4 regions of the Virgibacillus saliphilus genome follow, and region 1 is predicted to be linked to each of the others. Evidence: riboswitches for the same ligand, from Rfam matches in the RefSeq annotation. Region 1 holds a riboswitch; each other region holds the start of a gene.
What was found. Region 1 has a riboswitch for S-adenosylmethionine ahead of KFZ56_RS15180 (sodium:solute symporter family protein). Riboswitches for the same ligand answer to the same signal wherever they lie in the genome.
Positions count from the first base shown of each region.

Region 2: it holds a riboswitch for S-adenosylmethionine, as region 1 does, so the genes downstream of both, metK (methionine adenosyltransferase) here and KFZ56_RS15180 (sodium:solute symporter family protein) in region 1, are expected to answer to the same signal.
Region 3: it holds a riboswitch for S-adenosylmethionine, as region 1 does, so the genes downstream of both, KFZ56_RS18575 (5-methyltetrahydropteroyltriglutamate--homocysteine S-methyltransferase) here and KFZ56_RS15180 (sodium:solute symporter family protein) in region 1, are expected to answer to the same signal.
Region 4: it holds a riboswitch for S-adenosylmethionine, as region 1 does, so the genes downstream of both, ssuE (NADPH-dependent FMN reductase) here and KFZ56_RS15180 (sodium:solute symporter family protein) in region 1, are expected to answer to the same signal.

Region 1 covers NZ_JAGYHC010000001.1:3,146,340-3,153,974, forward strand. The annotation lists gene KFZ56_RS15160 (6-phospho-beta-glucosidase) at 1-962, opposite strand, end outside; gene KFZ56_RS19645 (hypothetical protein) at 1,391-1,519, opposite strand; gene KFZ56_RS15165 (BglG family transcription antiterminator) at 1,570-3,492, opposite strand; gene KFZ56_RS15170 (hypothetical protein) at 3,600-3,737, opposite strand; gene KFZ56_RS15175 (CueP family metal-binding protein) at 3,872-4,393, opposite strand; gene KFZ56_RS15180 (sodium:solute symporter family protein) at 4,605-6,218, opposite strand; SAM riboswitch class I at 6,338-6,442, opposite strand; gene KFZ56_RS15185 (carbon starvation CstA family protein) at 6,647-7,635, shown strand, end outside.
Region 2 covers NZ_JAGYHC010000001.1:2,657,277-2,664,911, reverse strand. The annotation lists gene KFZ56_RS12910 (ABC transporter permease) at 1-176, opposite strand, end outside; gene KFZ56_RS12905 (ABC transporter ATP-binding protein) at 176-976, opposite strand; gene KFZ56_RS12900 (ABC transporter substrate-binding protein) at 993-1,982, opposite strand; gene pckA (phosphoenolpyruvate carboxykinase (ATP)) at 2,263-3,849, opposite strand; SAM riboswitch class I at 4,042-4,147, shown strand; gene metK (methionine adenosyltransferase) at 4,354-5,565, shown strand; gene KFZ56_RS12885 (DnaA N-terminal domain-containing protein) at 6,094-6,504, shown strand; gene KFZ56_RS12880 (gamma carbonic anhydrase) at 6,751-7,266, opposite strand; gene KFZ56_RS12875 (tetraprenyl-beta-curcumene synthase family protein) at 7,338-7,635, shown strand, end outside.
Region 3 covers NZ_JAGYHC010000001.1:3,890,243-3,897,877, reverse strand. The annotation lists gene KFZ56_RS18600 (helix-turn-helix domain-containing protein) at 19-369, shown strand; gene KFZ56_RS18595 (hypothetical protein) at 473-814, shown strand; gene KFZ56_RS18590 (hypothetical protein) at 896-1,105, shown strand; gene KFZ56_RS18585 (pyridoxamine 5'-phosphate oxidase family protein) at 1,271-1,693, shown strand; gene KFZ56_RS18580 (D-glycero-alpha-D-manno-heptose-1,7-bisphosphate 7-phosphatase) at 1,762-2,283, shown strand; SAM riboswitch class I at 2,389-2,494, shown strand; gene KFZ56_RS18575 (5-methyltetrahydropteroyltriglutamate--homocysteine S-methyltransferase) at 2,560-3,672, shown strand; gene metA (homoserine O-acetyltransferase MetA) at 3,746-4,654, shown strand; gene KFZ56_RS18565 (CBO0543 family protein) at 4,720-5,238, opposite strand; gene KFZ56_RS18560 (DUF5683 domain-containing protein) at 5,455-6,237, shown strand; gene KFZ56_RS18555 (hypothetical protein) at 6,248-6,706, shown strand; gene KFZ56_RS18550 (CidA/LrgA family protein) at 6,983-7,378, shown strand; gene KFZ56_RS18545 (LrgB family protein) at 7,371-7,635, shown strand, end outside.
Region 4 covers NZ_JAGYHC010000001.1:1,834,172-1,841,806, forward strand. The annotation lists gene KFZ56_RS08800 (UPF0182 family membrane protein) at 87-2,819, shown strand; SAM riboswitch class I at 2,944-3,050, shown strand; gene ssuE (NADPH-dependent FMN reductase) at 3,173-3,721, shown strand; gene KFZ56_RS08810 (hydroxymethylglutaryl-CoA lyase) at 4,075-4,980, shown strand; gene KFZ56_RS08815 (helix-turn-helix domain-containing protein) at 5,034-5,642, shown strand; gene KFZ56_RS08820 (glutathione ABC transporter substrate-binding protein) at 6,086-7,635, shown strand, end outside.

The sequences.
Region 1 (7,635 bases):
ATGGATTTAATCAAATCAATAGCAGCTTCCGAATAATAGGCGCCTCCACGCTTTTCTAAGGCTTTAGGTTTTTCCTGTACCTCAGGATTTTGATAGATTTCAAACAAATCTTTCTCAACCTGTTGTACCTGATCCGCACGTGTTTCATTATTCTGAAGTTGCTCACGCTGTTCTTCCAATATCCGATCCGTCTGATAGTAATATTTATGATAGCCACATGGTATAGCTTTCATGGATTGGAGAAATTCCAGATCCCAACCAAACGAAGGAATATTTTTTGCTTCATAGATATCCGATTTGCCGGTCAAAATATCACGCATTCGTGACTCGCCGCTAATATATAAACTTGTTATCCAGATAAGATGATTAATACCAACAAAGTTGATACTGACGTCTTTCATCGGCACATGATAGGTACTGGCAAATTTTTTATAGAAATTGATAGGATTATTGCATAGACCAATAGCCTTAACATTGCTGTGTTTTAAAATGGCCTCCGTAATAATACCCGCTGGATTGGTAAAGTTTAGCAGCCATGCATCCGGTGCCAATTCCTCCATATCCTTACAAATGTCCAACATTACTGGAATGGTGCGCAACGCCTTCATGAAACCACCCGCACCAGTTGTCTCCTGTCCGATTACACCATGTTTGATGGAGATATACTCATCATTTCGTCGCATCGCCAACTGTCCAACTCTGATTTGGGTAATCACATAAGCCGCATCTTTAATAGCTTCTTTTCTATGAAAGGTAGCAACAATTTTTATAGAACATTTCGCCTTTTCTACCATTCTTTTGGACAAAGCCTCGATAATGGACAATTTTTCTTTTCCTTCTTCGACATCTACCAGCCAAACCTCTGATATAGGTAACACATCCTGGTTGTTAATAATCCCTTCTATTAATTCCGGTGTATAAGAAGACCCCCCTCCTATTACCGTTAGTTTTAGACCATCCATCACTTACACACCCCTTCCTTGTTGTATGCTTATGCTACTTTCATCATAGTATGTAATCCCTTTCATTTTAAGTGGATATTTTTCCGTTGTCACCGGCAAAAAGTTGGTAATGAACATTGTTCCGGCTAATTTCCTGATTCATGTACGATAAGAAGCTTCTCGGGTACATCGTTTTGCTATAATTCCCGATTCATGTACGATAGGACGCTCCTCGGGTACATCGTTTCACTAAATTTCCTGATTCATGTATGATAGAACGCTCCTCGGGTACATCGTTTTGCTATAATTCCCGATTCATGTATGATAGGACGCTCCTCGGGTACATCATTTCACTAAATTTCCTGATTCATGTACGATAGGACACTCCTCGGGTACATCATTTCACTAAATTTCCTGATTCATGTATGATAGGACACTCCTCTCAACCATCAACTTGCAATCGCCGCCCGTTCTTCACCAAGCAAATGGATGCCCACACTTGTTATAGGAGAGAAGCGTTCCAATTTGCGACGTCGCAGCCTTAGCTGCATTTCCCTCATGCCACTAAACTTCAGCATTTTATAATTCTCTATGTATCAAAAAAAGCAAAGGAACACTCCCTTGCTTGTTACATCGTTTTTATGATCTCTTCTAATTGTGCATAGGTCTCGCATTCCAAAAACCGCATAACAGCACGCTTGTTATCAGTCAATTTCCCCAGGGATTGAAACATTGGTTTGAGATCTTCTTTCTTTGTTTTATTAACGTTCAGTAAAAAGATAACTTGTACGAGTTTATCTCCCCATAGGATTGGCTTCTTTAAGGTGACAATCGTCCAAAAAGTAGTGTCCGTTTTCGGCTCGAGAGGATGTGGTATTGCCAGTAAATTACCAAAACTTGTCGGCGCATAATGTTCTCTTTCCAATACAGAATCTATATAGTCGCTCTCCACCACTCCATCTTGCATTAAAACGTCACCCAAAAATCGGATAACAGCCTCAGGGGTTTCAAACTCCTTATTTAAAAACGTATACTTTTGACGCATGTACGATGCAAAGACAGATTTATCCTTAGCTAGCATACGTTCTATGACCATTACATCACTATCTCCAAGTATCGTATTTACATAAATCACAGGCACCGACAAATCCAGCTCAATAGGGATGGTACTTATAATGAAATCAACCCCATTCAACGATTGATGAGTTAAGTTATAATGCTCCGTCGTGCCGATGATCTCCAAGTCTTCTTTAAATTTATCTTGTAATTTAAATTGTAATAACTGTGCACTGCCCAGTCCGGAAGCACATACAATCAAACATCTTTTCACATGGGAAGTAGCTTTCTTCCGTCTTTCCTGTGCCACTTCAATATGGAGTGCCAAATAGCCAATTTCATCTTCATTAACAACGATATCTAACTGTTCATCGAGAATATCCACACCAATTAATGCCGCCTCAAAAGAAAGCGGATATTTCCTTTTTATGTCTTCCAACATTGGATTACGTATATTCATTTGATGCCTATATCTATTAATGGCAGGCTTTAAATGCAAACTTAAATGCCGCAAGAGTTCCTCATCACTGGAAAGGCCAAGTGCATACTTTGCATCAATCCTTTTCACCATATCCCTAGCTAAATTTTGAATATCATTATGCACAACCGCGTTCATGTTTTCTTTCTCCTTAACGGAATTTGTTAATGTTGTCCCTTGTAAATGAATGGAAAGATAGGCCACTTCATTTTCAGGAAAGCGAACGCCCAAACCTGCCTCTATTTCTTGCATCATTTCTTTTGCCACCAGATATTCCTTCTCATTCTTTACCTCAAGAAGTTCTTCATGCACTATTTGTATGGATTGATCTTCTTGGATGCGCTTCCATGCAATAGCAAGATGAGTAATTAAATTTTGCAAACTGATATCCGAAATAATAATGTGATGCTTCCTTAGGTTTTTCAGGATGCTGTTTCGGATAATTTCTAAATCTGCTTCCGGTAACATTTTAAGCCAATGGGTATATTCCTCCATGAAGACAGGTTTTTGATTAAATATATATTCGGAAATGCAGAACCGAATCAACGTTTCTTTACCAATAACCTTGATGCCATAATTAGGTTTATGCTCAATGGACAGATCATATTCCTCAAGTATGGCCCGAACGATTTTCAAATCTGCTTGCAATGTGGATCGGCTAATATACAATTCCTCAGCTAGATCTTCCATCTTTATATAATCCGTCTGCAGTAAAATCTTTTCCATTAAAAAATCAACCCGCTTATCGGGCTCATTGGGGACTGTTCGTATTTCTTCTTTTACATATTGTTGTAAGAAATAACGGAAATCCTCTTCATCTTTGATGTTTAAGACATAACCTTTCCCCTTATAAGCATCAATAGTTATATTATAATTCCGGAGCAGACTGTTTAACCCTTTTATATCATTCCTGACCGTTTTTGAACTGACCTTTAGATCTGTTGCCAGATTCAAACTCGTTACAGGGACATCTGCATGCTTAAGCAGTTTTATAATCTCTCGCCAGCGGGAGTCCATATTGAATACCTCTTTTCCGGGGAAGTATGCCATGTTTCTATTTTAACATAGGATAAGCTAAAAAAGGGAGCATCCTCGATTAGAGAATACTCATAAATACGAGACTATTACATTTTGCCCCCAGATATTTCATTCACCAAACCTACTGTAGCTTCACTATGGCCGTCATACATGAATTCTATTCCCACAAAAAACACAATCGTTAGTATAGCAGCAATAACAAAAACGATAAGTGCTTTATTCATGCTTTCTTCCCTCCTTTCCATTTTTTAATATAAATCAGAATAGATTTATATCTGTCTCGTTATGCTATAACCCATTTTTGCTTAATAAAAACCTAAAACCGTATTGGGCAACCTACAGATAGAAGGAACTTAAACTAGATTAACTGCATCGTTGTGATACAAGTAAAATCATCCTCATACGTACTGATTTCCGATGTCACTTCTTTTCCATCATGTTTGATTTCAACGGCATAGGTTTCATCCCTAGGCAGCCACAAGTCAATAAAGCCGTTCTCTTCGGTCTGCATTGTCTCATCGATGACAACGTTCCCTTCCGCAGTTTCAATATAAACATCAAATGCTTCCTGAACCATTTCTCCCTGACAGCCTGTTAAACTATGAATTTCACAGGGATGCGTCTGTTCTTCAAAGGGAGCAATCGAAACAAAAAATTCATCTTCCGGTAAATCATAAATCGCTTCTTCATTCTCTTCCTTATCTGTAACAATAAGTTGTTCAGAAGTAATGGATGCATCCTCATCAACAATATCTTCGGTACTATAATAATGGACTAATTCTTTAATATCGCCCGTTTCGTCCTGTACATTCTCTTCTGCACTACAAGCAGCTAATAAAGCCAAAAATACAAATAAGACAAGGGTCCTTTTTTTCTTCATGAAATTCACACTCCAAATATAATTTCTTGTCTTATATTATACGGAACGATAATGCTATTATCTATATTCTCCCAATAACTGACACAATATAGTAACTTTATAGGTATTGTTATAAATTTGTTAAAATAAAGTAGTCTCATAGTTGACGTTTCAGAGCTTAAAAATCAATTGAAAAAACTTTGTCCAAACAGAAAATGGACTTTATAGACGATTAACTTGAGGCATGTTTTAATGCTATTTGCTGTTGTTCATTACTTGGTCGAAGAAAGCGGATTAGTGCAATGAAAAAACATAAAATTGCTGCAAAACCAAATAAACCAAACAACCCACTTTGATAGAGTGGCGTAAAATAAAACACATTTACCAACGTGATTAAGATTCCACCAATTAGACCAATATATCCAAAGCGATTTGTTTTTTGGATGAACCAGTCTGCTTTTCGGTCTATGAGCGTCACTAATGTAATACTTAAAATATTGATCGAGCTGCCAACCCAAACGGGATGAATGTTCAGGTAAAATGCATTGGGGTCCCATCCACCAAGATAATACCATAACAGTCCACTTACAAAACCTGTAAACAGAGACGTAACAACAGCACGTTTCGTAGCTACTGGCCAGAATAATGCTGCTACGACCGGGGCGAATGTTGCACTGTTTCGAATGGTCCAAGCAAGTACATTCCACCAAGCGGACTGCTCTGTGCGCATTAATCCAAATACAATCATTAGTACTGTAAGAAGTAGCAAAGAGACCTTTGTATATTTGATCAGCTGATTTTCCGAAGCAGCTGGTTTTAGAGCACTGCCAACATCACGACCAAGACTGGTCGCTCCGGAAAATTGGCAAGGCCCTCCCCATCCCAGTGCACACGCCCACACACCTAAGAAAAACAGACCAACAAGCGGTGCGGGGAGCACTTCCATTAAATACTGGGGAATTGCAATGAGCCCGGTTTGGGCATTTGGAACAATGACACTTGCAGAAATCCCGAATAAAACACCACCGACAATAAATGGAACTGCCATAAATCCGGCCATGATTAAGCCTCTTTGCCCTTCTTCAGGTGTTCGTGAAGAAAGTGCCATCTGGAAAGCGGCTTGAGCAAGAATAACATTTACTAGAAAAGTTCCAAACCACACAACGATTACTTGCAGCCCAGCGCTACCAAGATTAAACATGGCTGGTCTTTCGATAGCAAGTGCACGCAGGCCATCGATTCCAGGATTTAAGAAAAAGGCAATGATACCAATAATAATCATTAGTCCAAATAATACGATGTTCATCGTTTGTGTAAAGGCAATGGACCACATACCGCCAGCCTGCAGATAAACAAAAAGCAGCATTGCGGTAAAAGCTACAGATAGAGGCAGCGAAATCCCAGTAAATACATGAATAGCGGAGGCAAATGCAATCGCAGTAGCAACCGACCACATTGGAAACGCAAAGGCGGTAATAGCCCCGGAAATTCCCTTTGCAGTCCGCCCATATTTATCACCAATCATGCCAGAGACAGTAACAAGCATTTTTTTACGGAATGAACGAATGATTAAAAAGGCAATAATAAAAATTTGAACCATTTCTGCTACTCCATACCAAACTGCTGATATCCCGCTTAAATACGAAAGCTCAAGAATGGAAATATATGTGGATCCGGAAAATAATCCAGTTATACAAAATGCCACAATCCATTTATTGAAATTTCGATTACCGACAAAATAGCTATCTTTTTTAGTTAAACGCCGCTTCGCAAACTGACCGGCAATTATCAATGAAAAAGTATAGCCAATAGCAAGAGCGATAATCCATACTCCATATTCTGTCATATTGTTTCTCTCCTTTTTTGCTTATTATTTAGCCGTTTTTTACCGAAACGGTTTCCTCTATCAAAACGAAAAAACCCTCTTCCACAATAAGAAGAGAGTTTGAATGGTCTGTACTCCTCCCCTTATCTTTCAGACGTCTGTCTGATGGAATTGGCACAGTACTCACAAAGAGCCCGCTGCCGAGGTATCAAAGGGCCATAACCCTCCACCTCTCTTGATAAGAAGTTCGTTTATGTAATTGTATATAATTTACAGTGTTTTGGTGATTAAGTCAACTGTATTTTTAAATTTTTTTGATTTCCATTCATAGAATTCATACACAATGAAAACGCATATAATTTTTAATGAAAATTACTTGATTTTTGTCGTTAATTAATGATATTATGCAAACGATTTCAATATCTATTTCAAACAACAGGAGGTAGCACATGTTAACCTTTTTCATATCTATTATTATATTAATTATTGCGTATTTTACATACGGGAAATGTATAGAAAAAATATTTGGAATAGATCAATCACGTCAAACACCTGCAATCGCTAACCACGATGGCGTTGATTATGTTCCAATGAAAAAGCAAAACAATGCAATGATTCAATTGCTTAATATCGCTGGAACAGGACCGATATTTGGCCCAATAATGGGTGCGTTATTTGGTCCGGTAGCTTTTATTTGGATCGTTCTGGGTTCCATTTTTGCAGGTGGCGTTCATGACTATTTGACAGGAATGATTTCCATTCGAAACAAAGGTGCTCATATTCCGGAACTTGCTGGTAAATTTCTAGGTAATTTTTCAAAGCATTTGGTCAATGCCTTTGCACTGTTACTACTTCTTTTAGTAGGAACGGTTTTTGCGACAACATCCGGCTCTCTCCTTCATGTTCTACTTGATGGCCAGATGGCGTTATGGATTATTTTAGCTCTTATATTTGGGTATTTCCTTTTATCTACTGTCCTGCCAATTGATAAAATTATCGGTAGAATATACCCAATCCTTGGTGCTATTCTCTTAATTGGTACACTTGGAGTTGGAATTACCATGTTTACTTCCGGTTATGGTTCAGCCATCCCTGAGCTTACACTGGAAAATATGCACCCGGATAATCTAGCAATCTTTCCCATGTTATTTTTAACCATAACTTGTGGTGCCTTGTCCGGATTTCATGCAACACAGTCACCGATTATTTCTCGCACTGTTCAAACGGAGTCACAAGGACGGTATATTTTCTACGGGATGATGATCACAGAAGCTGTTATAGCGATGATTTGGGCTGCTGCTTCCATGAGCCTTTTTCATGGAGAAAACCTTAACGCGTTGATTAATGCCGGTACTCCTTCTGCTGTGGTAAATGAGGTAGCGACAACCCTGCTTGGGGCAATTGGTGGCACAATCGCTGTACTTGGTGTTATTATTCT
Region 2 (7,635 bases), 490 kb from region 1:
ATTTTGGTTGGCGAACTGAATATCAAGGGGTCAATCCAATATAATCTGCTAGCAATTTCCCAAAGGGCAATAAAAATGACTAATATACTGATTTGCCAAGCAAAAACAACTTTCTTTTCACGCTTTAACTGATTTTTGTAGGATTCATAAAGATGGTAATCGGATTTCGTTTCCATTATTTTCTTGACACCACCTTTGATTCGGATGGATCTGTATCCTCATGTTCCAAGGTTTCCCATATTTTATCGAAGAGGATTTGATATTTGGGATGTCTGCGTACGCTAAATGGTTTTTCATCACGCAATTCAATAGGAACTTCGAAAATTTTATCAATACCCCCTGGATTGGCCTTCATAATACAAATACGGTCAGCCATGGCAATTGCTTCTCCTATATCATGTGTAACGAGAACCGTTGTTTTATGATACATGTTTAGTAAATCGGATACTTGATCCTCCAATTTGAGTTTTGTTTGATAATCCAGAGCTGAAAATGGTTCATCTAATAGAAATATTTTCGGGTCATTAATTAATGTTCGAACAAGTGCAACCCGTTGACGCATTCCACCTGAAAGTGCGCTAGGGTAAGCATCTGCGACGTTTGGAAGACCAACGTTGTTAAGTAATTCTAATGCTTTTTCTTTCGTTTCCGCGGTGTTGTCGTTGTTGATTTTAGGTCCTAATAATACATTGCTCATGATTGTTTTCCATGGAAATAAATAGTCCTGCTGTAGCATGTAGCCAATTGCTAATTCGGAATCACTTATCGGTTTCTGCTGCAAAAGTACATGCCCGGAAGTTTGCTTCATAATACCTGCAATTATCGATAGGATTGTTGATTTCCCACAACCGCTTGGGCCGAGCAGAGCTACGAATTCACCTTCTTTCACAGATAGTGAGATATTATCCAATGCTTTTGTAAAGCTATGTTTAGAAAAGTAATGATGCGTTACTTGATCTAAGGTTAGAAAAGACAAAATAAAACCCCCTTCCTTAGTTAGTAGTGACTTCCTCGGCAATTTCCGTATTTACCAGCTCCTGGTATGGTACATCTGCTGGGAGTTCGTCTGCTTCTTCCATAATAGCCTTTAGGTTATCCCATTCTTCTTCATCCATGGTTGGATCTGTCGAAAAGGAATCCTGATTTTTATAACGATCGATTGCTTGCGCTAACATATCCACTTCGGTATCCTCGAAATAAGGCTGGATGACTTCTGCGATGTCCTCAGCATTATTTTCCTGTACCCACTGCTGTGCTTGATAGATTGCACTTGTAAACTTGCTGAGTACCTCTTCATTCTCATCGAAGTAACTTTCTTTCGCCATATAGGAAGTGTAAGGTACTTTCCCGGACTCTTCCCCGAAGGAAGCAACAATATGGCCGTTCCCTTCTTCTTCAAAAACACTTGCTGTTGGCTCGAATAATTGGACATATTCATAGTCACCTGATGAAAATGCTCCTGGGATATTGGCAAAATCAATATTCTGGTTTAAATTCAAATCAGTATGTGGATCAATATCGTGACTTTTTAATACAAATTCACCAACCATCTGCGGCATACCACCTGTACGCTGTCCTAAAAATTCGCTTCCTCTAAGTTCATCCCATGTAAAGTCAGGATTAGGTTCCTTGGCAACAAGAAATGTTCCATCTGTAGCTGTTAATTGTGCAAAGTTAACAGCATAATCCTTGGAATCTTGCCCATATACGTACATAGAAGTTTCCGAACCGACAAGGGCAATATCAGCACCATCTGATAACAGAGCTGTCATTGTTGTATCACCACCCCATGTAGTCTGCAATTCCACATCCAACCCTTCTTCTTCAAAGAATCCTTTTTCAATGGCAACATACTGCGGTGCATAGAAAACGGAACGGGTGACTTCGGCAAGTTGAATAGACGTATTTCCATTTGAATTACATGCGGAAAGGAAAAGGAGCAGCATAATTGAAATAACAGCGATAAGCTTTGTTTTTTTCATACAGTTCGACCCTTTCAATTTCAGTAATGATATGTCAAAACAGTTTATGATTTTCGGAAAAAATGTGTGAATGCCTAGTTTGAGAGATGAAAATTCTCTAAGAGAATCAGGGAAATATCAACCGGAGAATATGGGAGTTGACTGGAGTTAGAAATCAACTTGGGAGCAGAAATAGAAAAAAACCGAACTCCATTAGGGAGATCGGTTGTCGCAAGCGGTTTTGCACGCTGCGCTGTTTCATATATAAATAAAATCCTTTGGGATAAGGAAACAATACGTTTTATGCTTTATAGATTGGTCCTGCCTGCTTAATAGCGTTACTTGCCTGTGAGAATTTCGCGAAGTTCTCATGAAATTTCATGGCAAGTGATTGAGCGGCAGCTGTATAAGCATTTTTATCTTCCCATGTTGTTTTTGGAACAAGTACGTCATCAGGTACCCCTGGTACGTGTAGGGGAATTTCAAGACCGAAAATCGTATCTTTTGTTGTTTCAACATTGTTCAATTCGCCCTCTAAAGCGGAATGAATCATGGCACGGGTGTGCGATAATTTCATTCGTGTTCCAATACCATAGGGCCCGCCGGTCCAGCCAGTATTGACTAAAAAGACATTAGAACGATGGTGGTCAATTTTTTCTCCCAACATTTCTGCATAAGTGGATGGTGCCAGAGGAAGGAATGGCGCCCCAAAGCATGCTGAGAATGTAGCTTGAGGTTCTGTCACTCCGCGCTCTGTACCTGCTAATTTACTTGTGTATCCACTTAAAAAGTGGTACATGGCCTGTTCTTTTGTTAATTTACTAACCGGCGGCAAGGTCCCGGAGGCATCTGCTGTTAAAAAAATAATCGTATTCGGATGACCAGCCACGCTTGGCTCGATAATATTATCGATATTGTCCAATGGATATGCTGCTCGTGTGTTTTCTGTTAAGGATACATTATCATAGTCCAAGCACCGTGTTGCTTCATCGATCGCTACATTTTCCAATACGGATCCAAATCGGATCGCATTAAAAATTTGAGGTTCCTTCTTCTCAGATAGATTAATACACTTTGCATAACAGCCGCCCTCAATATTAAATACACCGTTTGGACTCCACCCATGTTCATCATCACCGATTAGCCTGCGGTATGGATCAGCAGATAATGTTGTTTTTCCAGTTCCCGAGAGGCCAAAGAATAAAGCAACATCGCCTTCTGGTCCAACATTCGCTGAACAATGCATTGATAAAATATTTTGCCTTGGCAATAAATAATTCATAACCGAAAAAATAGATTTTTTTATCTCCCCAGCATATTCCGTTCCACCGATTAAAACGACACGTTTTTTAAAGGAAATAATTATAAACGTCTCTGAATTGGTGCCGTCAATTGCTGGATCTGCCTTGAAATCCGGTGCTGATACTACTGTGAATTCCGCTTGATGTGAGGCAAGTTCCTCGTCAGTCGGGTTAATGAACAGTTGGCGGGAAAATAAATTATGCCATGCATATTCATTAATGACTTGAATCGGTAGACGGTAAGCAGGATCCGCTCCAGCAAATCCCTTGAATTGATATAACACCTCTTTTTTCTCTAAATACATGCATACTTTTTCATAAAGCTTATTAAAGGATTCCTCGTCGATTGCTTGATTAACGGGTCCCCAATCAATAAAGTCTTCACAAATTTCATCCTTAACAATAAATTTATCTTTTGGTGAACGTCCAGTATAGGTTCCTGTTGTTGCGCGAACAGCTCCAGTTTCAGTAAGAACACCTTCATTTCGTGATAATATATTCTCGACCAATTGTGAAACAGCTGCATTTTGCTTCAGGTTTTTATGAGAGGATATAGTTTTGAATAATGTGTTCTCTAACGTTTTCATATGAAATACCCGCCTTCCGATGTTTTTTAATATAACATTATCATATGCATCAATTCACAAATAGTATAACACATTTATTAAATTAGTCCATACTATTCAAGAGTTTTTTTCGAAAATTTTACTTCTCCTCCTTGAGACTATCTAGTTGACAGAAAAGATCTCTTTCGATAAGCTAAATTGCGAACGGATACTCTCTTATTCAGAGTTGGTGGAGGGACAGCCCCGATGAAACCCAGCAACCATCACTGCGGTGAAAAGGTGCTCACCTGATGCAAGGACACTCCTTGAACAATAAGAGCGAAAGGATACATACCCTTTCCTCATGATTGTAGGAAGGGCTTTTTTATAAGATAAGAAGGTAAAACCGCCACTTTGCGTGGCAACATTGAGCCACTCGTGATGCGCGGGCGCCCTGCGCCTTTGTTCGTTTGGTACTTTGAATAATAATATGCATAGAATGATAAACAGAGTTCCGTAACATCATTAAAGGGAGGATTTAGCCGTATGGCTGCAAATCGTCGTTTATTTACATCTGAATCTGTAACAGAAGGGCATCCGGATAAGATCTCTGATCAAGTGTCAGATGCGATTCTGGATGAAATATTAAAAAATGATCCACATGCACGTGTTGCTTGTGAGACAACAGTGACGACAGGACTTGTGTTAGTATCAGGAGAAATCACAACCAGTACGTATGCAGATATTCCGGCTATTGTTCGTCAAACGATTAAAGATATAGGGTATACGAGAGCAAAGTATGGATTTGATGCTGAAACTTGTGCGGTATTAACCGCAATCGATGAACAATCACCAGATATTGCAGGTGGCGTTGATACTGCACTAGAGGCACGCCAGGGGAAAATAAGTGAAGAAGAGATAGCTTCCATTGGTGCAGGAGACCAAGGGCTAATGTTTGGTTATGCATGTGATGAGACCGAGGAGCTAATGCCATTACCAATTTCTCTTGCACATAAGTTAGCTAAACGCCTGTCAGACATGAGAAAAGAAGAAGTTCTTGCCTATCTGCGCCCGGACGGAAAAACACAAGTAACCGTTGAATACGATGAAAAAGATAACCCAATTAAGGTGGATACGATTGTTATTTCAACACAACATCACCAAGACATTACAGGAGATCAAATTGAAAAAGATATCATTGAACATGTAATTCGCCCGGTTGTTCCTGGGCATTTATTGGATGAAACCACGAATTATTTCATCAATCCAACAGGGCGCTTTGTGATTGGAGGGCCTCAAGGGGACGCAGGATTAACAGGTCGTAAAATTATGGTAGACACATACGGTGGATACGCCCGTCATGGAGGAGGAGCATTCAGTGGGAAAGATGCAACGAAAGTAGATCGTTCGGCAGCATATGCAGCTCGTTATGTGGCCAAAAATATTGTTGCGGCTGACTTGGCTAAAACGTGTGAGGTACAGCTCGCCTATGCTATAGGTGTTGCGGAGCCCGTTTCTATTGCGGTCAATACATTTGGTACCGGCCTTGTCAGCGAAGAAAACTTCGTGGCAGCTATTCGGGAGATATTTGACTTACGACCTGCCGGGATTATTCGTATGCTTGACTTGCAAAAGCCAATTTTCAGAAGTACAGCTGCCTATGGCCATTTTGGCAGAACAGATATATATTTTCCTTGGGAAAAAACAGATAAGATTGCGGAATTAAAGGCATTGGCGGAAAAATATAACAACGTTTAGAATAATACCATACGGCTGTTGGGGCCGTATGGTATAACTTTTAGGTAAGGAACGAGGAATCTAGATACCATAATATAAGCGATTTTTAATTATCTTACTTTTTAGTATACTACAGTCAGAAATACACCTCGGAAAACCCCATATAAAACTATGAGGGAGGTGCTAATATACCCCTAGCTTCTGGTCAAGGAAAGCCTACAGATTATATCCGACATGACCAACTATTCAAGGAATGGATACTACAGGTGAAAATAGAATTCTTGAGGATGTTAGTGACAATGGAACTAGATCCCGCGAAACAACGGCTTATCAATGTTTTCTTGAAATATATTTAAAACTGAATGAAGAGGAGGAGACCGCATTGATGGATGAAATCAAATAAATGGCCGAAGCGGATAAAATTATGTAGATCCTAATTTCCTATGAGCAGAAGGGAATTGAGAGGGGGAAAGAAAGCGGTAAAAAGGAAAGTCTAGCATTATAGTAATAAAGTGTATAAAAACAGCCAAGTACAAGGGAGATTATGAAATGAAAAATGAAATTTATATTTGGAATGAGGTACTGGATTATATTAGGGAGCAAATTAGCCTGCCATCTTTTGATACTTGGATTAAAACTAGTAGGTTAAAGATTGAAAAAGATGGCTGGAATATAATTTTGTCAAATGAATTTGCTAAGGAATGGGTAGCGTCGAACTATCAATCTCTCATCAAGGATGCCATCTATGAAACAACAAATGAACTGCCCGAAGTAAAATTAATCGTTGAAGAAAAGCCTGTGAGGTCATTTCATGCAGGTAATAGAACAACCAGCCTATATAATCGAAACCGATCCGAGTATAGTGAATCTGTTCGTTTAGATCGCTTGGAAAAAGAAATAGAAAATATAAAAACAAAATTAGATAAAATTATGAATATGTTAGAACGCAATTCAAATTAAGAATGACGATAAATGAAAATGTGTCGATCATAAATGCTGAATCCGGAAATTTAGGTAGCGAACTCCACGACCGGGAGAGAAGCATTTCAAAACGGGAGACGGCCGTTTCAAATCGGGAGGGGAGGACTCCGAAACGGGAGGGGACCTCTTCAAACCGGGACATCCCCCGCTAAATCGGGAGTGAGGCACTCCGAAACGGGAGAGACTCACTCCAAACTGGAAGACAACCCGCACTAAGCCAACGCCCTATAAATCCGTATAATTCCTATAATACTGTCCTTTTTCTACATATGATTTTCTTATCCGCTCCATTTCAGTATAATCCTCTTCCGATAAATCACGTACAACTTTTGCGGGTCTACCCATCGCTAATGTGTATGCAGGGATCTTTTTCCCTGGAGGAACCAGACTTCCTGCACCAATAAATGCATGTTCCTCCACCTCAGCCCCGTCCAAAATAATTGACCCCATACCGACTAATGCGTTTTTACGGATGGTTGCGGAATGTAAAGTAACCTGATGGCCAATGGTTACATCATCTTCAATAATTAAGGGACTATTTGGACTTTGATGAAGCATGGATAGATCCTGAACACTAACTCTTTTTCCTATTCGTGTTGGTGCAACATCTCCGCGAATAACAGTTTTAAACCATATACTAGACGCTTCGTCAATGGTTACATCGCCATTTATCATCGCATCTTTTGCGATAAATGCTGTTTCATGAATGGAAGGGGTTATATGTTTATAATGGCTTATCATTTGAATCCTCCTAGGGTAGTATGGTGATATATATAGTATAACAAAAAGTTCCATGAATGGAGAGAATGACTTTGGCAAAGCGTATACCTACAACGGCAGTGTCTTTAATGAACGCTGTATATCGGAGAATTCTTCCAGCCGTGGATGAGGAATTGTCCCATTGGAAAAATCGCGCGATTCAAATCCCAAACGCGGAGCTTCGGACGCAGGCACTAGCAAGTATAGAAGCGAAAAGGTTCCACTGTCAGGGAGGAGCTGTGTATGCATTGCTTGCGGATCATAATGAGAGAGAAGCCATCCGCTTTATTGTGGCCTATCAAACGATAAGTGATTACTTAGATAACTTATGTGACCGGAGCACATCGATGG
Region 3 (7,635 bases), 740 kb from region 1:
ATAAATGGAGTGAAACAGATGAGCAATATTGCAGCAAGATTAATACAATTAAGGGAAGAAAAAGGATTGTCTTCAGAAGAACTGGCTAATGAATTACATTTTGCAAAAACCATTATTTGGAGTTATGAACTTGGTAAAAAAGAACCAATTCAAAGTCATGTTAATAAAATTGCCGATTATTTTGGTGTAGACGTAAACTATTTGTTAGGTGAGGAGACAAAATCATCAGGGATAAGCCTACAGCATGCAAATGACCTGAAGGATTATGACTTATACGTGGATGATATTAAATTGAGTGACGAGGAGATAGATGAGGCGATAGCCTATATCAAGGCAAGAAGGCTGATGAAAGGTAATATGGCTATATAAGGGGAAGGAGAAAGGATACTTTATCCCCTTCCTCCCGTTCATGATTGAAAACGATCAGGTTTATGTATTATGATAGATACAACAGTTTACGGGAGGGCTGCCAATGAACGCATTCGAGGTATGGAATACAATACAAAAGCGGAATTATGAGTTTGAGATACACACCGTACCTAAAAATAACCAACAACCGCTATGGTTTGCTGTGATTCCTGCAGGCGACACGTTAATTATTAAACCTGCCACATTTCAAAAGCCTAGTGTCAAGATATCCAAAGAAAGAAAAATTAGTTTCAAAGAATTTGAACGCGTCCACGTTTTTTATGATCGGTGGAGTGTCGGAGAACCGGGTGTAAGAAAAGAAGCATCCTACGTATCGAAAAATACAGCATATATTTTTGCGTTGATTGCTAGATTTGAGGCAAAGATTAAGGTATCAAATCGATGAACGGGTATGGGCATTTTTTTTGCGGAATTGTCTATAACTTGCTAATACTAAACTGCTTAATTTCTGGAGGCTTCAACTAAAATGTCAGTAACTGATTTTAAAGCCGCGCAAAAATGGTCTAAAATCCCGAAGGATATCCAAATGCGACTACTTAGCAATGTGTTTTGTGTCAATTGCACAGAAACCACGATTATTGATTATGACATGCATGATGACGAACACGGAATATTGCTTAAGGGAAAATGCAAAAAGTGCGGGGAAGATGTAGCAAGACTTGTTGAGGATGAATAAGAAGGGATAATTTATTTAGAGGTAATCGCTAACCTTAAGGAGAGTGGTTACTTCTTTTTTTCTCACATCATTACGTAATGATATGTGCTTCTGGCGGATAGATGTTTATTTTTCGATGATGAATGAAATACTATGTTTATCTGCAATTGAAAGGAGTGGATATAAATGAGTCAACAGGCGATCAAAGAAACCATTGATAAAATTTTAAGAGGAAGCTACGTTGGACCAATGGCAACCGTAAAGAATAATAAGCCCCATTCAAGGTATATGACGTTTTTCAATGAAGGTTTCACACTTTACACATTAACAAGTAAGGAAACGGATAAGGCAGAGGAAATCAAAGCGAATCCTCACACCCATATTCTGCTTGGATATGAGGGTGAAGGGTTTGGGGATGAATATGTGGAATATGAAGGAAAGATTTCCTTTACGAATTCGGATGATCTGAAAAAGGAACTCTGGAATGATACGATGAAACTTTATTTTGAAGGCCCGGAAGATCCGGAACTTGTATTGTTGGAGATCAATCCAATCGCTATACGGGTCATGAATAAAAAGGGAGAGGCTCCGAAGGAATTGGAGTTATGATTCAGTTGATAAACATACGCATTGGTTTTTAAGAAATGGGTATGTTTATATGGAAAGAAGGTAAAGTCATGAGTATCGGTATGTTTCTAGATCGTGATGGTGTCATCAATGAAGTACTCACGAATCGGGTGAAGTATGTGAACACACCAGAGGATTTTTATTTGCTGGATGGGGTTGGAGAGGCGATTAGGTGTTTTAATATGCGTGGATTTAAAGTTTTCGTCGTAACGAATCAAGGAGGAATTGGACTTGGCTTGATGTCACAATCAGAATTGTATGCGATACATAAAAAAATGGAAGCTGATCTAGCCACATTCGGTGCAAGACTGGATGATATCGCTTATTGCCCCCACAAACCACACGCGAATTGTGCATATCGTAAACCAAATCCGCAAATGATCTTGGATTTGGCGAAAAAACATGATATTGATTTAGAGAAAAGTTATATGGTGGGCGACCGCGCGTCGGATATTCAAGCAGGGAAGGCAGCAGGATTAAAAACAATGATTATTGGAAATCGGCAAGAGACGAAAGCAGATGCAGACATGTTTTTTCCGGATCTTATTTCTGTTGCGAAGTGGTTAGGGTGACGCTGCCCTTTGCTATTCATATGGTGAGGGTTATCCGTGCTTCCTTGCTTTTTATCTGTAGAAATGCTATGATTGCTACAGTAATTTCAAATAATTCAGTAATGATTCTTATTAAGAGAGGCTGAGGGACTAAGCCCAATGACGCTTCAGCAACCTGTTATGTTAACAAGGTGCTACTTCTAGCAAGTTGAGGAAACTTGGGAGATAAGAAGATATCGCATAACAATGCTTCTTCTTCATCGAAGAAGCTTTTTTAATTTAAAGGGAGCAGATATAATGACAACAAAATTAGAGCACAAGGCGCCATTTAAAGCAGACCATGTAGGTAGTTTTCTAAGACCGGAACGTCTTAAACAGGCGAGAGTCCAAAAAGCGAAAGGGGAGATTTCTGCCCAGCAGTTGCGTATCATCGAGGATGAAGAGATAAGCAACCTTGTTGAAAAGCAGAAGGCAGCAGGACTGACGTCGATTACGGATGGGGAATTTCGTCGTTCCTGGTGGCACTTTGACTTCTTGGAAAAACTAACAGGTGTGGAAGGATTTGAAGCAGATACAGGCTTGAAATTCGATGGTATAGAAACGACAGCACGCGGGATTCGTGTCATCGGAAACGTTGATTTTAATGAAGATCATCCTTTTCTGGATCATTTCAAATTTTTGCGAGGGAAGGTAGGCGACTATCATGTTGCCAAGCAGTCCATTCCAAGTCCGAATATGCTCTTCATGCGAGCGGTGATTGATGATGAAGTGTACGGTGATATGGAGGATCTGTTGAGGGATTTGATCAATGCCTATAAAAAAGCGATTCAGGCCTTTTATAATGCTGGATGCCGTTATTTACAGCTTGATGATACGTCATGGGCTTCCTTTTTATCGGAAGAGGGAGAACAATCGATTCGCAGGAAAGGGTATGAGCCTTTCGAATTGCAAAAAATTTGTCAACGTGTGATTAATGAATCGATAGCCGAACGTCCGGATGATCTTCTGGTTACCATGCATATTTGTCGGGGGAATTACCGTTCCCATTATTTCAGTTCAGGTCCGTATGATAAGGTATCACAGACGATATTCGGCGGTCTTCATGTTGACGGACTTTTTCTCGAATTTGACGACGCGCGTTCCGGTGGATTCGAACCGCTGAAACATATAAACAGGGACGATCTGTATATTGTTTTAGGTTTAGTTACATCCAAATTTCCAAAGCTGGAACGTAAAGATTTAGTCAAAGAGCGGATTGCTGAGGCGGCCAGTTACCTATCCTATGATAACCTTTGTCTCAGTCCGCAATGTGGCTTTGCATCGACTGAAGAAGGTAACAATTTAACAGAAGATCAGCAATGGGATAAGATTCGCCATATAGTAAAAATTGCTGAAGAAGTGTGGCATTAAACAAGTGCCCGAGGTTCATTGAAAACGTTGGATATTCTTTCATCGCATACCAACGCAGAAGGGGGAGATGTCAGTGCCTATAAACATACCGAGAGCGTTACCTGCGACGGAATTATTAAAACAAGAGAAAATATTTGTTATGGATGAAGACCGGGCAAAGACGCAGGACATTCGCCCACTTAACATTATCATTTTAAATTTAATGCCGGAAAAGGAAAGAACAGAGTTACAGCTCTTGCGTTTATTGGGCAATACGCCCTTGCAGGTTAATATTACTTTCTTAAGAATGCGGACTCATGAATCAAAAAATGTTAGCAAATCCCATTTGGATACATTCTACACAACCTTTGAAAATGTTAAAAGTCGCCGGTATGATGGGATGATTGTTACCGGAGCCCCCATTGAGCATTTGCCATTTGAAGATGTAAACTATTGGGGGGAATTAACAGCGATCATGGAATGGACGAAGGAAAACGTGACCTCTGTCTTGAATATTTGCTGGGGAGCCCAAGCTGCATTGTATTATCATTATGGGATTGGTAAATATGAGCTTCCGGAAAAATTATTCGGCATTTATGAGCATCATGTGTTTGGTCCTAAAATAAAGCTGGTGCGTGGTTTTGACGACGTTTTTCGTGCCCCGCATTCCAGGTATACCTCTATTTCAATAGAAGCCATTCAAAAGGATCCGCGCTTGACGTTGCTATCCTCATCACGTGAGGCTGGTGCGTTTATCATCATTTCCAACGATGAAAAACATATTATGATTACCGGCCATTTGGAATATGATGCGAATACGCTTGCCGAGGAATATGAACGCGATCATCAGAAAGGGCTCGATACCAGCATTCCAGAGCACTATTTTCCTAACAATGATCCAAACGAACAGCCGCCGAACACATGGCGGTCGCATACACATTTGCTTTTCTATAATTGGCTTAATTACTATGTATACCAGCAAACTCCTTTTCAATGGGATTAGCTTAGGATAAGCGAGTGGCGCAAGAATGTTGCCACTCGCTTTTGTTATGGAATATGCTCATTCCCTTAATCTCCAGCCACTTTATCTCCGAACCATTTCACAAAAATACCAATCAGAAAGTAAAACGGTGTAGAATACCAATGCTCCCATCCAAGCAAGATGTAAATATCTAATAACTCAAAAACGGGCTCGGCTATGATTACGGCAAACAGCGATAATGCGGCAAGTGTGATAAGGTAGGGCCTCCATTTTCTAGCATATTGATACAGGAGCATATAGCTTACTGGAATGATGGCGATATCGACGGTGAGTAGTTTATTTGTAAACGGCGCAAGTTGGTGGGCATATGTCCATAAGGTTAAGTTAAGCCCTAGTTCATCTAACAGCAACGCGATGATGCTCGCCATTAATCCGACCAGCAATATAGCATTCCATCTTTTTTTATCCACGACGATTGCCCAAAAGACCCAAAGACCGACAGTAATAAGCAGCAGAAGCCACCACTGATAAGAGAATAGAACATACTCAAAAAAATAGTGGTTTTGAATTTGGACGAACTGTTGTTGACTTTCAATAATTTGCATGTCCGAGCATGTCACCTTTCCTCAGATGTGAATTAATCCTTAGGGTATGTTTTTCCATAAAAGATATACATGGGACACAGGGACAGGTTCCTTGTCCCAGTTACCAGTTGAATGGGACAAGGAACCTGTCCTTCATATTTGCATGTATTAGGATAAACGTTCTTTTAAAGGAAAGATTATAAAAGATAGATAAATTTCGTAATAGGGGTCATTTTATTGAAAAAATATACCGAAGATAATACTGCCAGGCGATATATTGCCCACATGACCGCACTTGGTACAACGCAGCTCCATTTAAGAAGCCCCTCGATCGTAGCGTGGTGGAGCGCTGCTTTCCCAGGATTTGGACATTTGTTTTTAGGAAAATATATACGAGGGTTTGTTCTATTTGTTTGGGAAGTTGTTGTTAATATGAATGCAAACATTAATTTGGCCATTATGTATTCGTTTCAAGGGAATATTGATATGGTCATTAACGTGGTAGACACCAGATGGCTTTTGGTTTACTTGCCGGTTTACTTTTTCGGGATTTGGGATGGCCATCGAACAACGGTGGAGATGAATAACGTTTACATACTGGCAGACCGTGAAGAACATCGTTTCAAATTATTTAGTATAGGAGCACTGGAAATTAACTACTTAGATAAGCGAAATCCAGTGATGGCAGTGATATGGTCCCTATTTGTTCCAGGACTCGGGCAACTCTATAATCATCGCATTATTACGGCATTTTTTATGATTATTTGGGGAATCGTGTTCTTTTATTTATCCCATTACCTCGACGCAGTTGTTCTTCTAATTATGGGTGAAGTAAGACAGGCTACAACCGTCCTACAACCTGAGTGGCTCCTGATGTTGCCTTCCATATTTGGATTTGCAGTTTACGATTCCTACGTGTATGCGGTCGAAAATAATAAGATTTTTGAGAAGGAGCAACGGCAATTTTTAAAAGATAACTATCAACATCCTAATTTCCAAATCCGAAAAGAGAAAGAGTGAAGTGATAACGATGCAGCTATTTTCCATTTTTGATCATAACGTATATTTAGAAATGGCCATTTCTACCCTGGAAAAAAGAGGGATAAAGCAGGAAAGTATTTATGCGATTCCTCTTGACAATCGAATGGAGGAACGGAAGTTATTTGATAGCCTTCATACCTCTGATGGTACATCCCTTATCGATATTGGAGTAGCACTTGCAACGGCTTTTGCCGTTATAGGCACAAGTATCGGTTTCGAATTGGCATGGGGACCTATTTATTGGGGGCTGCTTAGTGCAAGTATTGGATTTGCGCTGGGTTTCCTAATTCGTTTGTTCACGGAAAAGGTCATTAAAAAGAGAAATCGGCTTTTAAAAGATAAAAATCCTGAAGTTATTTTAATAATTGATTGCGAAGAGGAGCAAGGTGAGTTGGTCGAAAATATCCTTTGGAGGCATTTGGCGTTGGGGGTGGGAAAGGTGAAGTAAGAAGGCTCGTTTGAATTACATATAAGAAAAGGCAATTTAAGAAAATCCAATGACTTCTAATTCTTTCCGTGCGTCTGTTCAGGAGGCCTTTTCATTCACTCGCAGCATAATTTTTTCAGTTCCATTCTACTCAGACAAGTCCGTTTTTTGCTATACTAGGTTTTATTGGGACACAGTGGGACACAGGGACAGGAACATTGTCCCCCTTTTGCTGCTGATGTTGGGACAAGGAACCTGTCCCCCTGTCCCTGCTAAAGAAAACTGGAGTGAACTCATATGCGTGTTGGTTTAAAAATAATTATTCATATTGCCATATTATATGGTATTTTTTTGATAGGGAATGGGATTGCGCACTATTTTAATCTTTTCATACCCGGAAGTGTGATCGGGATGCTCCTGTTGTTTGTCTTGCTTATGACAGGTGTGATAAAGGCGCCCTGGATCGATGAAGGTGCGAGGGCGATTATTAATCATTTAGCCTTATTTTTTATTCCTGCTACGGTAGGGGTGATGAATTATGTGGACCTTTTTGCCGGGAAGGGTTTCCTCCTCGTCATTATTGTTTTGCTAAGTACGGTGCTGGTGATTGTAACTGCAGGGCATATCAGCCAAAGCTTGATGCGCAGGAAAGAAAGAAATCAGCTGCAAGGAGAGGAAAGAAACCATGGTTAATTTTATCATTGCACTCGCTGCTATTATTGGTACATTCATATTTTATTTGGTTGGGCTGACTGTGCATCAGAGATGGAATTATACCTTTACGGCCCCAGTTATTATAGCCACAATCGCTATCGTCAGTATTTTATTTCTATTTAATATCTCCTATGAGACATATATGATTGGTGGTGACTGGATAAATGAGTTGCTTGGGCCAGCGGTAGTGGCGTTAGCTTATCCACTTTACCAACAGCGTGTGACACTTAAAAAAT
Region 4 (7,635 bases), 1.3 Mb from region 1:
AAAGTTATGTTTCATTGTTTTTAGAAAGAAAATACGTCACAAATCTGTTATCATTAATGAATAACAGAAACTAAGGGGGGTACTTTTTGAATAATGAAAGTAAAATGAGTGCCAAACAAGTAGAAAAACTGAAAAAGTTTGGTAGTCGTTTCGGTATTATAATAGGTATATTACTACTTCTTTTTGTTGTTGGATCGCTAGCATTTCATTGGATCACAGATTATATATGGATGAATAACCTTGATTTTGGGGGCGTGTTTACGACTATCCTGGGAAGTAAAGTATTGCTCGGAGTAGCGGGTTTTATCTTATTCTCCGTAGTTACATATTTCACTTTTTTCTGGATAATTCGTTCATACGTAACGCATTTTGATTCGCATCAGCTACCACCGGTTATTTTGAAGCGGAAAACAATGAATGCAATGATGCTTGGTGTTTCAATCTTGGCTGGACTTATTGGTAGCACAGTAGTACAAGGGATTGGATGGGAGCCTGCACTCAAACTTTTAAATCATGCTTCATTCGAACAAACGGATCCGTATTTTAATATGGATATTTCTTTTTATATGTTTGTTCTTCCTTTTTTGGAATTTATTGTTTATCTTTTACTTGGTTTAAGCATCTTTTTCCTTATTGTGCAGATCGGATCATACTCGGTGTTTAATATGTATCGAATGAGCCGTTCAGCTCAGTGGCATATGGGAATAACCTTAGGAACGATTGGAGTCCTCTTAGCTTGTAATCACTTGCTAATGCCATATAGTACATTGTTGACGAATCAGGTGAACCTTTTTCAACAAAGTGTTGTACATGGGATGAGTTATACGGATAGCCTCATCAATATACCAAAAGCTTATATTCTAGCAGCAGTAGCTATTATTGGAACCATTTGGATGATTATTGCACTGCGAAAAGGAAAGATCCAATCTATGTTCATACCTATTGTTACTTATGTTGGGGTTGTCATTGTCGGACAACTGGCATCTGTAGGTGTGCAACAATTTCTCGTACAGCCAAATGAATTTTATCAGGAAGAAGAGTTTCTGGAGCATAATCTTCATTTTACACAGGCAGCTTATGAACTGGAAGATATAAATGAAACAGAACATTCAGGTAATGGATCCTTAGACGAAGGATTGGTGGAAGATAATGAATTAACCATCAATAATGTACGGATTAATGATTCAAGACCACTGCTTGATGTATATAATCAGCTTCAAACATTTCGATCGTATTATCAATTTAACGATGTTGATATTGATCGATATGAAATTGGCGATGAATATGAGCAGGTTTTTATTGGAGCAAGGGAGTTAAGTACAGTCGATCTACCAGAGCAGGCACAAACCTGGGTGAATCAGAACCTGAGGTATACACATGGCTACGGAGTCACGATGAGTCATGTTAATGAGCTAACTGCTCAAGGTCAACCAGAATATATGCTACAAGATCTTCCGCCCGAGGGAGATTTGGATGTGTCTCGTCCTCAAATTTACTACGGAGAAGAAGATTACCCGAATGTAATCGTGAATTCGGAAGTAGATGAATTTGATTATCCTTCTGGTGATGAAAATATATCGAATCGATATGAGGAGGATTCAGGGATTTCATTAGGCGGGATTAACCGGGCGTTATTTGCTTTAAAAGAGGGATCATTTCGGATGTTCTTCTCTGATCAACTAACAGATGAAAGTCAGTTTCTTGAGACCCGAAATATTATGGATCGTGTTAATCGAATCGCTCCTTTTTTTGAATATGATTCCGATCCGTACATTTTTGTACGTGATGATGGCAGTCTGGCCTGGATGATGGACGCCTATCTAACAGGTGAAAGGTATCCATACTCAGAGTCTTATCAGAATAACGACAATTATATTCGAAACTCGGTGAAGGTGACTGTTGATGCCTATACTGGCGAAGTCGATTTTTATATTGCAAATCCGGATGATCCGTTGGTGCAGACATACCAGAAAATGTTCCCTGAATTGTTCACAGAGGAAATCCCAGCAGACGTGCAGGCTCATTTCCGCTTCCCTGAAAGATTATTTAGCATTCAAGCATCAATGTATGGTACGTATCATATGACTGATCTGGAAATGTTCTATAATCGGGAAGATGCATGGGAGTTCCCGACAGAGAAATACTTTAACGAAGATATTGAAATGGAACCATACTATGTAACAATGAAGCTTCCCGAATACGATGAGGAAGAGTTTATTCTGATGATGCCTTATACACCGAAAAATCGTCAAAATATGCTTGCATGGATCGGTGTACGTAATGATGGGGAATATTATGGTGAAAAATTTGTCTATCGTTTCCCAAGGCAAGAAAATATTTACGGTCCGCAGCAAATTGAAAACCGGATTAACCAGGATAGCACGATTTCTCAGGAATTGAATCTTTGGTCACAAGGTGGATCAGAAGTGATTCGTGGGAACTTACTTGCCATTCCAATTGAAGATACAGTTATATACGTCGAACCAATTTATATTGAGTCTTCCAATGAGACATCACTTCCGGAAGTAAAACAGGTTGTCGTTGCTTATGAGGACCACATCGTAATGGAAGAAACGTTTGAGGAGTCGATGGAGCAAATGCTCAATCTTGTGGATCCGAATCGTCAGCCAGATGAAGAACAAACATCTGAGGAAGAGCCGGGGGAACAAGAACAGCCAATTTCAGAATCTGACGAGCTATTACAAGAGTTTTCAGATCTATTCAATTCCTATCAAGATGCGTTAGCTGAAGGCGACTGGAATAAAGCTGCAGAAATTATGACAGAAATAGAAGACAAATTAACTGAGGAAGAACAATGATTGTAATAGAGAAAAGAACTCCAGAGGAATTTGGGGTTCTTTTCTCTAACATCATTATTAAAATTTTCAAAACTGACTTGACTTATCGGATTAATTAAAATACACTATACCATATAATTAAATATTCTTATCCAGAGAAGCTGAGGGATGTGGCCCTATGAAGCTTCAGCAACCTCTGACAAATGTTGGAAAGGTGCTAATTCCACCGAGAGTAATCTTGGGAGATAAGAGCGGAATATCAGATAAGCCCTCTTTCTCATTATAAGAAAAGGGGGCTTGTTTTAATGGCGAAGTGCAGAATTTCTTGCTAAGAGAATATAGTAAAAATGCATGGATAAGAAAGGATGATCATTATGAGTGAAATTGTTGTGATATCAGGAAGTCCTTCAGCCTTTTCGCGTTCAGAACAAGTGCTTAAATATCTAGGGAACTTACTTAAACAGGAACATTTCTCAGTGACTCATATTTCGATTAAAGATGTGCCGGCAGAGGAGGTATTTCAAGGGAAGTTTGATAGTCCGGCTATTCACGAAGTGACAGAACTAATCCAAAATGCCAAGGGTGTTATTGTTGGATCGCCAGTGTATAAGGGTGCCTATTCAGGAGTCTTAAAAGCGTTGCTTGATATTCTCCCACAGGATGTACTCAAACACACACCAGTACTTCCGCTGATGACAGGTGGGAGTGCGTCTCATTTGCTAGCGATCGAATATACCTTGAAGCCAGTGTTAGCTACGTTAAAAGGTCATAATTTAAAAGGTCTCTATCTGCTTGATCGTCAAATAGATAAAAGAAAAGAAAACCCCATTATCGATGAGGATATTTTACAACGTACGAAAAAGCAACTTCAGTATTTTACTGAGATCGTTAACAGGCAGGCCTCAACAGTGTTTTTAACCTGATTGGACGATTCATGAAATAGGAGGAGACAACTCAAAAAAAGGATGGAAGCATACACTTAGAGATATTTATCTATCCAAGGAGTAATTGCCGAATCATCACTCTGGAAAAAATACCAAAAGCGTATTGTAAAATAACTGTATGAAAAAAGAACCGGTGCCATTTAATTGAAAGGCACTGGTTCTTTTTATTTTTAAACAAAGGAGTTGACATTTTACCAACAATGACTATACACTTAATTCAACAAAGTTGAATACAATTATATATAGTTGAATAAAGTTAAAGTAATTAATTGTTTTTGTAAGCGCATTCTTATCACCTATTACTGACTATCTTTAACTAGGGAGGGAAGACCATGCAGCATTGGCCGGATTTTGTACAGGTAAAGGAAGTAGCACCTCGAGACGGTTTGCAGAATGAAAAGGACTGGATTTCGACAGACGATAAAGTGGCTTGGATTAATATGCTTTCTGAGTCAGGTGTCAAGGAGATTGAGTATTCGTCGTTTGTGCATCCGAAATGGATACCAAATCTTTCCGATGCACGAGAAGTAGGTAAGCGGATAATTAAACATCCGAGTGTTTTCTATTCGGCGCTGGTTCCAAATAGGAAGGGGCTTGAACATGCATTGGAAGCAGGTATTGATGGGGCTTCCGTGTTTATGTCCGCAAGCGAAACCCACAATAAGAAAAATATTAATAAAACGATAGCAGAAACATTCCCCGTGATGCGAGATGTTATCCGTGAAGCAAAGCAAGAGGGTAAGAGAGTAACAGGCTATGTTTCTACTGTATTTGATTGTCCGTTTGAAGGTAAGATAACACCTGATCAAGTTATCCATGTTTGTGATCAATTGTTTGAATATGGCGCAGATGATATTTCCCTTGGAGATACAATCGGTTCAGCTGTACCGTCGCAAGTGGATCAGCTGCTAGAAGCAGTTTTGGCCAACTATTCGGAAGAGAAAATCATCATGCATTTTCATGACACAAGAGGTATGGCTATTGCTAACATCATGCGTTCCCTGGAATACGGCATAACGCGATTTGACAGTTCTGTTGGAGGTTTGGGCGGCTGTCCTTACGCACCGGGTGCAGCCGGAAATGTGGCAACAAATGATGTATTATATCTTCTCCATGGCTTAGGGATAAAAACAGGCATTCAGGAACGCAAAATTCAAGAAGCAGCACTATTTATGCAAAATAAATTAGGAAAGTCATTACCAAGTAAGGCGCTCGCACATTATGTAAGTACAGCTTAAGTTTATATGTTTCTGTGAATATTCTCTCCTTGACTGTGAATGTTGGCTATTCTATGATTAAAGGCATACATTCGATTTATAAAGTAAAGGAGAGAGTCCCCATAAATCTTGATAATATTGGTAAAAAAATAAAACAAATACGAGTAAGAAGTAAAAAAACACAGCAGCAAATTGCAGATGAATGCGGTATCTCCAAAAGCTTATTATCCAAAATCGAAAACGGTCAAGCCGCTTCTGCAATCGCAACTTTATCCAAAATTAGCGACGCACTACAAGTGCCTCTCTCATGGGTGTTGGATGATAAATCGGAAAAAGAACTGGTACTACTTCCAAAAGCAAACAGACAGTCCAAAATTGGGGATGAAAATATGGGCTATTCCTATGAACTGCTCGCAAGTAGATCCCAGTATAATGGTGTAGAACCGACTATTGTTCACGTTACACCAAAGCATACGAACGATCGGCAGGAGGCTTATACCCATTCTCAAGATGAATTTATATTTATTCTCGAAGGTATGATTTACTTGTATTATGATGGGGAGGAGCATTATATGGAAAAAGGCGATAGTGCCTATTTTCAAGGATCAAAATCCCATTTATTTATCCCCGTCGATAATAATGGCGCGAAAGTATTAACATTATTTATTGATAGCCCATTGTAAACTTGATTTATTCTACCATTGAATATGACGTAAAGAGGCTGGGACAAAACAAACGTGTTTCATTAAAAAGACGAACATTATCAAACTTAGCGTAGGAAATATGTGGAGACTCCAGCGGGAGGGAAGGCATAGGTGAGACACCGAAGTGCGATAGCAATCTTTTTTGCGAGGAGTGCTTACCCTGAGAAGCCACTTGCAACACGAAGCGCACACGGGGGCTCACCAGCCGCCCTAAGGTGCGCGACGTATATTTTTAGAAGCGATGTATGGTCGGAATTTATTTGTTAAAAACACTTTTGTCCCAGCCCTTTTGATTTTAAATCTGTGCATAATTTCAAGAAATTTGAAAATCGATATTGTATGAAATGAAAATATAAGATATATTAGATATTATAATTTTCATCATTTGTCAAATTTCAACACACAACAGGGGGTAATCACAGATGAAAAAATCAAAAAATTCCGTTCTTATGCTGTTATTAATACTTGGTATGGTGCTTGCAGCTTGCGCAAGTGAGCCGGATGACGCCAGTGATACAACAGAAGAGGGAGGAGAAGGACAAAATGGAGGGGATCTAGTCATTACCACTGCCTCTGATGCAGTTTCCTTAGATCCGACGGGAGCAAACGATGTTCCATCCTTTGATGTACAATATAATATATTTGAAAATTTAGTAAAACAGGATGAAAATATGGAACTGGAGCCAGGGTTAGCAAAAAGTTGGGAAACGGTAGATGATCATACATGGGAATTTAAACTGCAAGAAGGCGTGACTTTTCATGATGGTTCTGCATTTAATGCGGAAGTTGTGAAGGCGAATCTTGAGCGTGTCATGGATCCGGATGTTGCAGCTCCTGCAGCCTATTTAATTGACATGATATCGGATATTGAAGTGGTAGATGATTATACGATTCGACTAACTACGGAGTACCCTTTCGGTAGTTTGCCGGCAAATCTTACACATTCTACAACGGCAATGGTTTCACAAGAGCAGATCGAGGAAGATTATACGGCAATGGAACAAGGAGAAGAACCTGGGAGTGTCATTAACCAACACCCAATAGGTACTGGTTATTTTACATTTGAAGAGTGGGATCCGGGGCAACAAATTCAGCTAACAAAGAATGAAGATTACTGGGATAAAGAGGCGTTGCTTGATTCTGTAACATTTAAAGTTGTTCAGGAAGATTTGACACGTATTGCTGAATTGGAAACTGGTGAATCACATATTACCAATCCATTGAGCCCTTCTGACATTGAGCAAGTTGAAAGTGCCGATGATTTATCTGTCGATCGACAGGGAAGTGTGTCCTTAGACTATATTGGTTTTAACATGGAGAAAGAACCATTTGATGATGAACGAGTTCGTCGTGCTATTTCAATGGCTGTTGATAAAGAACAAATTGTGGAAGGCATTTATAATGGTGTTGGAACTCCTGCTGTCGGCCCTTTAGCACCAAATGTATTTGGATATGATGAGGAACTAGACGGGATTGAATATGATCCGGAAGCAGCCCAGGAATTGTTAGCTGAAGCGGGATATGAAAATGGGTTTTCTACAACAATTTGGACAAATGATAGCCGCGAACGTGTTGATTTGGCAACAAATGTGCAATCACAACTTGAAGAAATCGGTGTCGATGTGGACATAGAAGTATTGGAATGGGGTGCATATATAGAACAGACAGGAAATGGGGATCATGATATGTTTGTACTAGGATGGTCTAATTCTACAGCGGATGCTGACATCGGGTTATATCCATTGTTTCACTCTGATAATGTTGGAGTACCAGGAAACAGAACGTATATCCAAGATGACGAAATCGATGCATTAATTGATGAGGGACGCCAAGCTACGAATGAAGATGAGCGCTTAGAAATCTATAGTGAGGCACAGGAAAAGCTCGTGGAAACAGCGCCAATGATTTATACACTTCATCAAGAATACTTACTCGGTGTACGTGAAGAAGTGAAAGGATTAACGCAGCTTCC